One region of the Chryseobacterium sp. WLY505 genome, then DNA from elsewhere that is predicted to be linked to it. Evidence: riboswitches for the same ligand, from Rfam matches in the RefSeq annotation. Region 1 holds a riboswitch; the other holds the start of a gene.

Region 1 (4,304 bases):
GCTTGCATCAGGATGTTTTGCCTGTAAAGCTTTGATTTCTTCCTGAGCTTCAGGAGTAATCATACATTTTCCGTGAAGTTCACGGTCTGATCTTGAGTGCGCCTGGTTACCCGGAGAAAGTAAATCTGTTGAGATATCTCCTTCACCTGCGATGAATGTTACTACTTTGATTTCTTCTGCAACTTCCGGAAGTTTAGTAAAGAATTCAGCTTTGGCGTAGCTTTCTAAAATTTCTTTTGCAATTTCGTTTCCGCTGTTGAATGCTTCTTTCAGACGATTGGTATCTGCTTCATAAAGGAAAACCTGAGTTTTAAGAACGTTGGCAGCTTCTTTAGCAATAGCCGCGTCATTACCCAGAGCAAGATCCAGCAATACCTCAATAGAAGGTCCTCCTTTCATATGAGATAACAGTTCAAAGGCAAATGCCGGGGAAATTTCTTCTACTACGGATTCACCCAGAATAATTTCTTTTAAAAATTTTGCTTTCACTCCCGCTGCACTTGTCGTACCAGGTAGTGTGTTATAAATGAAAAATTGAAGAGAATCCGGTCGGTCAGCATTACCTGAATCTTTAATTTGTGTAATGATTTCGCTTAGTAATTCAGCACCATCAATTGGCTTAGGATGAAGCCCCTGGGTTTTTCTTTCTTCAATCTCTTTGATGTAATCCTTATAAATACTCATAATAGAAGGTCTTTCAAAATTAAAGGTAGGCCTGCTTTTTCTTTACTGGTGTGTATAAATACAATTAATGACATTTTGAGTTCCCGCATTTTGATGCAACATTAACCGAATAAAGTCAGCATAATCTACACTTTTTCAAAAGTTTTTTAAAATTATCAAACAATTCAAAATGTTCCCAAAATTACGAAATTTTACAATTTTATAAGAATGAAATTATTTAGATTCTTTATAAATATGAATTTTATAATATCTATTTTTGGTCGTATTTTTGTAAACAAATGGAGAATATGAAAAATATCCTGAATGTTTTATGTGTTTTTATTTCGATTTTCGTTTTCTCGCAGACCAAATCTGTGAAGAAAATTCCCGTGAAGAAAGGAACAAAAAGCACAGTTAAAAAAGCTGCTGCAGCTAATAAACCTAATGCTGATCTGGTAGTGATCAACAAAGATCTTCCTGTCCTGATTCCTAAGAAAAAAGGAGATCAGTTCGGGTATGTCAACCAGAACGGGAAATTTATTATCCAGCCGGAATATCATATTGCTGTATTTTTTTATGAAGACTGCAACCTTCTGAATTCTCCTAATGAAAAGGTCAGAAAATTCGGAACAAAAGACTATGCCACGGTAGAAAAAAACATGATTTCTTACCGTGTAGACCAGTCTGGGAAGAGAGTATATCAATTCAAAGAAGCCGATTTTGGAAAGTGTAAATTTGAAGAATATAAACAACAGCTATTTCAGGCTTATATCCTCAATGGTTTTTACGGAATCATTGAAAAGTCAAAGTTTGTGAATGCTGCCGATTACAGACAATATCAGATCTATCCTCAATATCAGTATCTGTTCATTTTGGAAGGGGATGATGTGGCTAACCCGATGATTGTAGCTTCCAATAATGATAAATTCGGAATTATTGATGTTAATAATAAGATTATCATTCCATTTGAATATTCCAATATTAAAAGAAATTTCAGCTGGAAACTGGGCAAGATGTTTGAAGTGACCAAAGACGGCTCGAATTACTACTATATCGACGCCAACAACAAAACGTACTAAATAATTATTAATGATGAATGATGAATGATTTATTTGATAACTCCTATTTTTCATTCCATAGCATCCACGTATACCGAAACTCAATACCCCGAATCCCGCACCTCGTAACCCGTTATCCCGCATCTCACAACCCCAATTCCAATTCATATATTTTTTGTAATTTTGCGGCTGAAATAAAGGGGTGCTTTAACAGGCTGAGATTATACCCAATGAACCTGGAACAGGTAATGCTGTTTAGGGAACCATTTAAATAATTGATGGATGATTAGCGATAAATATTCGATAAGCATCAGCATCGTTTGCGATTTGTCAATTATCTCATAATCACCCCTTTTATTCATTAAATGTTAAAGATTTATAGAATGAAAGGATTATTTTTTTTAGGGCTTAGTGTAGGCTCAGTAGCTTTTATACAGGCTCAGAATAAAGATTCCCTAAAGGTGAGGGAAATTGAAGCAGTCAACTTTACCAAAAGGCTGCCGGTAGCAAAGGAAATCATCAATGTACAGAAAGATCTGGACAGTAAAAATCTGGGACAGGATCTTCCTATTCTTTTGAAAAATCAAACCTCCATTATTTCTACTTCCGATGCCGGAAATGGTGTAGGATATACCGGTTTTAGAATCCGTGGAGTTTCAGGAAGTGCCATCAATGTCATGATGAATGGTGTTCCATACAACGATTCTGAAAGTCAGGGAACGTTCTTTGTCAACGTACCGGATTTAACAAGTTCTGCCTCACAGATTGTCATTCAGAGAGGAGTAGGAACTTCCAATAACGGGGTTTCTGCCTTCGGAGCAAGTATTAATGTACTTTCTAAAGATCCTGAAGAGAAGTTTTATTTTAAAACAGATGACAGCTACGGATCATTTAATACCTATAAATATTCAGCTGAAATAGGCTCAGGGAAATTCTGGAAAAACCGACTTTCCGTGATGGGAAGATATACCCATATTCATTCTGACGGATATATCGACAGAGCTTCATCCAACTTACATTCTTATAATTTCACTGCTTTATTTGAAGAAGGAAATACGAAATTACGTTTAATGGCTTTTGGGGGAAAAGAGAAAACGTATCAGGCATGGAATGGTATTGATCGTAAAACCTGGGAAACGGATCCTAAATTCAATATTTCAGGAGCCATTTATGATGCCAACTGGGAGAATATTGTAAGTTTCTATGATAATGAAACGGATAATTACAGACAGAACCATTATCAGTTGCTTTGGGAACAGAAGTTCAGCGACCGCTGGAATCTTGAAACCACATTCCATTATACAAAAGGAAAAGGATATTATGAAAACTACAAGCAGGGAGACCCTTTTTCAAGATATAACCTTCCTAATATAACAGAAGGAGGACAAACGATAAAAGCTTCAGACTTTATCAGAAAAAAATGGCTGAATAATGATTTCTACGGAATGGTTTCTACCTTGTACGGAAAGTTTGAAAATTTAGATCTGAACTTTGGTGCCGTTGTCAATCAGTATTACGGAAGGCATTATGGAAATGTGACAGGAGTATTTTTTCCTCAGATTGATGAAAGCGAATATTACAGAAACCGCTCTGTAAAGAATGAAGTGTCAGGTTTTGCAAAAGCTTTATTAAGAGTGGATAATTTTGAATTCTTTGGAGATTTACAACTTAGGAAAATCAATTACAACACAAAGATTCTGACGGCTGGTGATGATGAAGGAGCAGATTTAAGTAAAAACTGGCTGTTCTTTAATCCTAAAGCCGGAGTGAATTACAGAATTGACGGAGGTAAAATATTCCTTTCATACGCTCATGCTCACCGTGAACCCAACAGAGATGACCTGATGGCGAATAACGATGTGAAAGCCGAAAAACTTCATGATATTGAAGCAGGTTTTGAAAAACAGTTCGGGATTGTTTCATTGACGGCCAATGTTTATTACATGTATTATGTGAACCAGCTGGTGTTGAATGGAGAATTGAATAATGTAGGAGCATTTATCAGAACAAATTCGGGGAAAAGCTATAGAAGAGGTATTGAGGTAGGTGCTTTGGCAAAATTATCGAAACAATGGGAGGTTTCAGGAAATGTAACGTTAAGTCAGAACAGAAACCAGGATTTCAATATTCAAAATGGAGATGTTCCTAAGAGCCTTGGAAATACCCAGATTTCATTCTCTCCGAATGTAATTGCCAATGTAAGCCTGAAATTTAATCCTACAAAGAATTTCCAGTTTGCTTTAATGAATCAGTATGTTGGAAAACAATATCTGGATAATACCGAAGATGCTAATCTTCAGCTTAAAGATTATTTCCTGACAGATTTCAATGCGCAATATCAGTTTAAAATTGCTAATAACGAAATTGCATTAAAACTATTGGTGAATAACCTGTTCAACAAGAAATATGTGAACAACGGATCTGTATATGAAGGACAGCCTTATTATTTTTCACAGGCAGGAACCAACTTTATGTTTGGAGTAAGCTGGAAAATACAATAGCAAAAGATCAGGGATACAGATTTATAAATTAGTTTTAGCAGTTTTATCCTTTTTAGACTTAAAAAAAGAAGTTTAAATAGTC
Region 2 (4,304 bases), on a different contig from region 1:
GATAATATTTTCAATTTCATTTCAGTATTGTTTTAAATAATGAAGAATTTAAGATCTTATAACTATATTCTCAAAAAAGAAAAAATTACAAAACGGTATATTTTTCATAAAATGGAAGAAATTTTGTTCTTACAATCGTTAAAGCAACTAAACCATTGCAAATCAAATAGGATACAATCATTGTATGACACCACTTTTTAACTGTAACCGTAATCCAGTTATCATTTTCAATCATGGGATACATCTCATTTTTTAGGTGCATAATAACATGATCCTTCCTCTTGCCGCTTAATGAAAATAAGTCTTTCATAATCTTTGATAATCTTCTATTTTTTAGTTTAACAAGTTTTTATGTTGGCTTATTTCATGGTTAGTTTTATTATTCCAAATATAGTGAAATAACAAAAAATTACTTTATGACGCCAGTCATAAAAGAATATTCCTATGCGATAAAAAGTGTATTAACAAGCAATTTTATACTCAGAAAGAAAAATCCAGATCATTGGCAGAAGGTCTGAAATTAAAATGCATAGCAGCTGTAAAGTAATCACAAAACACCTGATATACTGCAGAATTAGTATCCGTTGCCCGGATTCCTAACTGGGTGTAGACCGTAAGGATCTGATGGGATAGTTTTTGAACCAGCTCTACTCCATATTGGTGAATTTCGTTTTGATATCCTTCGGAAATATCTTTGTGATCACCGAGTATATTTTCTACTTCTCCGGCAATTTGCAATACTTTTTCCAAATGCTTTTCAACAGACTCTGCGAAACTTTTGAAATGGATCTCAGGACGAATCAATACGGCCTCTTCAATAAAATGAGAAGCCATTCCCAAATAATTGACCAACAGCGTCAAGTCTGCAAAGACCCGGAACGGAATGCTGTCCAGGATATCATTGGTGAAAAAGATATCGTAAACAAAACCGTATTCTTCACTCACAATAGCATTTTCAACAGTGAATGAATAGGTGCCGCTGGCTTTCATTCCCATAGATTTCCAGTTGGGAATCACTTGAGCCTGTTCTTTAGGAATAATGAATGACCGAACTATTTCATTGCCATTGCCATCCAGTATTGGTTTCCCGTTTTCCGTCATCTTGGCATTCAATGTAAAATGGGTAAGATGAGGTGCTCCTGTTGCAAAATTCCATGAACCGTTGATCAGATAGTAGCTGTTGTCTATTTTTTCTGCAGTTCCTCCCACCATTCCGCTGCCACCAAAGCAGGTTTCAGAATGGGTGAACAATAATTCAGCAATTTCAGGTTTTACATTTCTGGAAAAATAATTGGCTCCGGCACACAGCGTCAGCATCCAGCCAAAACTGCCATCGGTTTGAGCCCATCCAAATAATGCTTTAAGTCCTTCCTCAAAACGATAGCCCAGCCCTCCGTATTTTTGGGGAACCCATATTTTAAGTAATCCTTCTTCATGAATATATTGCATTACCTCATCAGAGATTCTGGAAGCTCCATGAAGTTCTTGTCTGATATCTTTAGTGCTCAGCATTAGCTTTGGATTTAATCAATTTTTGCCACTCTATATATCCGGAAATAGCTACTAGAAATAAAAATGAGGTTAAAGCAGCATAGAGATATAATTCTTTGTGAATCATCAAAGGGATCGAAATGATATTGCTGACATTCAGTATCACCCAGTTTTCAATTTTGCGCCTCGCCATCAGCCACATTCCTGCCCACGCAAAAGCACTTACCAGAGAATCCCAAACAGGAACATCCGAATCGGTAAAGTGAGTAAGAAAAGACCAGAATAAGATAAAAGTACCCAAAACAATCCCTCCGGTAATCCATTTTTCTGTGGTGGTGGTAACAGAGATTTCCATTTCGGATTTTTGTTTCCCGAATTTCCAGTATAACCATCCGTAGATGCTCATGATCAGATAATAAAGGTTTAAGGTAAATTCAGCGTAGAGCTTGGAAGTAAGCATCACATACAGCGTAAGCAGAATCCCCGCGATTCCGAAAAGATAGTTGTTGACGTTGTTTTTACGGGCCAGTAAAACCTGAATGACTGAAAATAAGACTCCGAACCATTCCGGTAAGGTAATTTGTTTTAAAATGTCCTGCATCATACTAATTATTAGAAATCAAATGATGAGATGATCAGTAAGCAATCCCTACGCCGGTATTATCCGGATCAGGTGTGGAAGTATATTCCTGGGTATCATCTCAGCCACTGTTCTGTAGCACCCCATTGTTCGGCAAAGGTGCGTTTTTTTGGTGGAAAAAGAAAGGACTTTGGCTTTTTATTTACAGGATATGATCACGATTATAAAGAGTCGCTGAAGTAAATTATAATTTTATGGATACCTAAAAAATTATATTATGGACAATCAGGAAATATCAGTACTTAATGACTTACTTCACATTACCAACGACAGAAAGGAAGGTTTTGAAAAAGTTGATGGAAAAGTCTGGGAAATGTATCCGGATGTAAAAGATGAGTACGAACATATGATTTCGCAGACTAAAATTATGAAAAATGAACTGGTTAACCTCATCACAGAAAAGCAAGGTATTCCGGAGGACTCAACATCCCTGGCAGGAGCTGTTCACAGAACATGGATTGACATTAAAAATTCTTTTACTGTGGGAAATCTGATAGAGTCTACCTTAGAAAATGTAGTGTTTGGCGAAAAAGCAGCTATCGAAGCCTATCAAAATGCCCTGGACACAGGTGATCTCAGCCCAAAAAGTACTGAGATTGTATCTGAACAGCTTCGTCTTCTTAAAGATTCTTACAGACAGTTTAAGAAAATTGAAGAATACAAAAAGAAAGAATAATCTAAAAAACTCCTCTGAAAAGAGGAGCTTACTATAATCAAGAACAAAATAATATTTAATCAAATCAAAATTATTAAATACTTTCTGTTCATATTTATGATGCAGGTCATATAAGCTGAATATTATTTGACTGCATTTTTAGCTTTTTCCGATTCCTTTAAATGATGTTCAAGGGTCGGAAGGGTCTTCGCTGCGAAAGATTTTAATGAAGACTCTGTTCCTTCTGAAGACTCTTTTTTGAATGCTTCTACATCCTCTTTGTGATCACTGACCATAAGATCTGTATATTTTTTGTCAAAGTCCTTTCCTTTCTTAGCTTTCAGATCATCATACATCTTCTGCTTTTCGGCATCCAAAGTTGTTGGTAAGGTGTACCCTGTTCCTGAAGCCCAATTTTTGAGCTCGTCATTCGCTTTGGAATGATCGGTTACCATCATTGCTCCCAAAGATTTTACTACTGAATTTTCAGCGTTTGTTGCGGCGAGTTTTCCCATCATGACCTCCATCAGTCCTCCTATAGCTGCAGCATCTGCAAACTTTTTGTCCTGATCACTGAGAGTACTTTTCTGTTCTCTGGTGTCTGTCATTTTTGTGGAGTCGCTTACCGTCATTCCGGATTCTGCAGGTGCAGACATTGTGGTACTTTCCTCAGATTGACTCGTGGTTGTCGGCTCGTTTTTTTTGCAGGCCGTTAAAGCAGCCAATGCAAAAATTGTTACTACAAGATTTTTCATAATAATAAATTTTAAGTGGTGATATAAATGAAGTCAAACAATGACTTTGTTTATAAATGCAACAATTTATCTGCCAAAAAACTGATCACAACGCTTTTAAACCAATCATAAAACATTATGAATAAATATTTTACGAATTATTAACTAACCGGAATGTAAGATTAATGCGTTCTTTCATAGAGGTTAGAGACTTAGCAATACGGTGTTCCCAGTTTTGTTGAAGATCTCCTTTCATAATCAATAATGAACCATGAGGAAGTGGTAAACTGTATTTACTCTGATGATGGTCTTTTTTCCTGAAATCAAAATTCCTGGTATGCCCAAGGCTTACCGATGCAATCACGGGACGTTTTCCGTATCTGCTTTCCTTATCCCGATGCCAGGCAACTGAATCATTGTGATCTCTGTAAAGGTTAAGCAATACAGAATTGAACTGATAACCGGATGTTTCTTCTATCCTTTCTTTTAAGGAAAACAGTTCAGGGGTCCAGAGGTTATTCTCCACTTCACCATTTCCTGATGGATAATCCGTTTTCGGATCCCCATACCAGGCGGTTAAGCGAGGTGTGAGGACCATCTTATCGTACATTTTCTGGGTGCGTTGTTTCCAGGGAGCTGTTTCAAGTAAATGGTTTTTAAGCTGGTCTGCTTCGTCCTGGCTCAGGAAATGTTCTCTGTATTCCAGAAGGTCTTTTGGAAATTCGTACAGATCTGCTGAGTCGAACAGGCTAAGTTGTGTCATTTTTAAACTTTATAAATGGCA

Evidence for each region. A riboswitch is a leader RNA that binds a small molecule or an ion and turns the genes downstream of it on or off. The one in region 1 is predicted to bind thiamine pyrophosphate.
Region 2: another riboswitch for thiamine pyrophosphate. It lies ahead of pnuC (nicotinamide riboside transporter PnuC); the one in region 1 lies ahead of RAH34_RS15505 (TonB-dependent receptor).

The regions. Positions count from the first base shown of each region.
Region 1 covers NZ_JAVCWI010000007.1:163,631-167,934, forward strand. The annotation lists gene RAH34_RS15495 (bifunctional aconitate hydratase 2/2-methylisocitrate dehydratase) at 1-684, opposite strand, end outside; gene RAH34_RS15500 (WG repeat-containing protein) at 972-1,742, shown strand; TPP riboswitch at 1,910-2,001, shown strand; gene RAH34_RS15505 (TonB-dependent receptor) at 2,105-4,222, shown strand.
Region 2 covers NZ_JAVCWI010000015.1:50,531-54,834, reverse strand. The annotation lists gene RAH34_RS20880 (VOC family protein) at 1-20, opposite strand, end outside; gene RAH34_RS20875 (hypothetical protein) at 481-1,512, opposite strand; gene pnuC (nicotinamide riboside transporter PnuC) at 1,499-2,095, opposite strand; TPP riboswitch at 2,121-2,227, opposite strand; gene RAH34_RS20865 (PA2169 family four-helix-bundle protein) at 2,349-2,807, shown strand; gene RAH34_RS20860 (DUF4142 domain-containing protein) at 2,930-3,541, opposite strand; gene RAH34_RS20855 (alpha-ketoglutarate-dependent dioxygenase AlkB) at 3,672-4,283, opposite strand.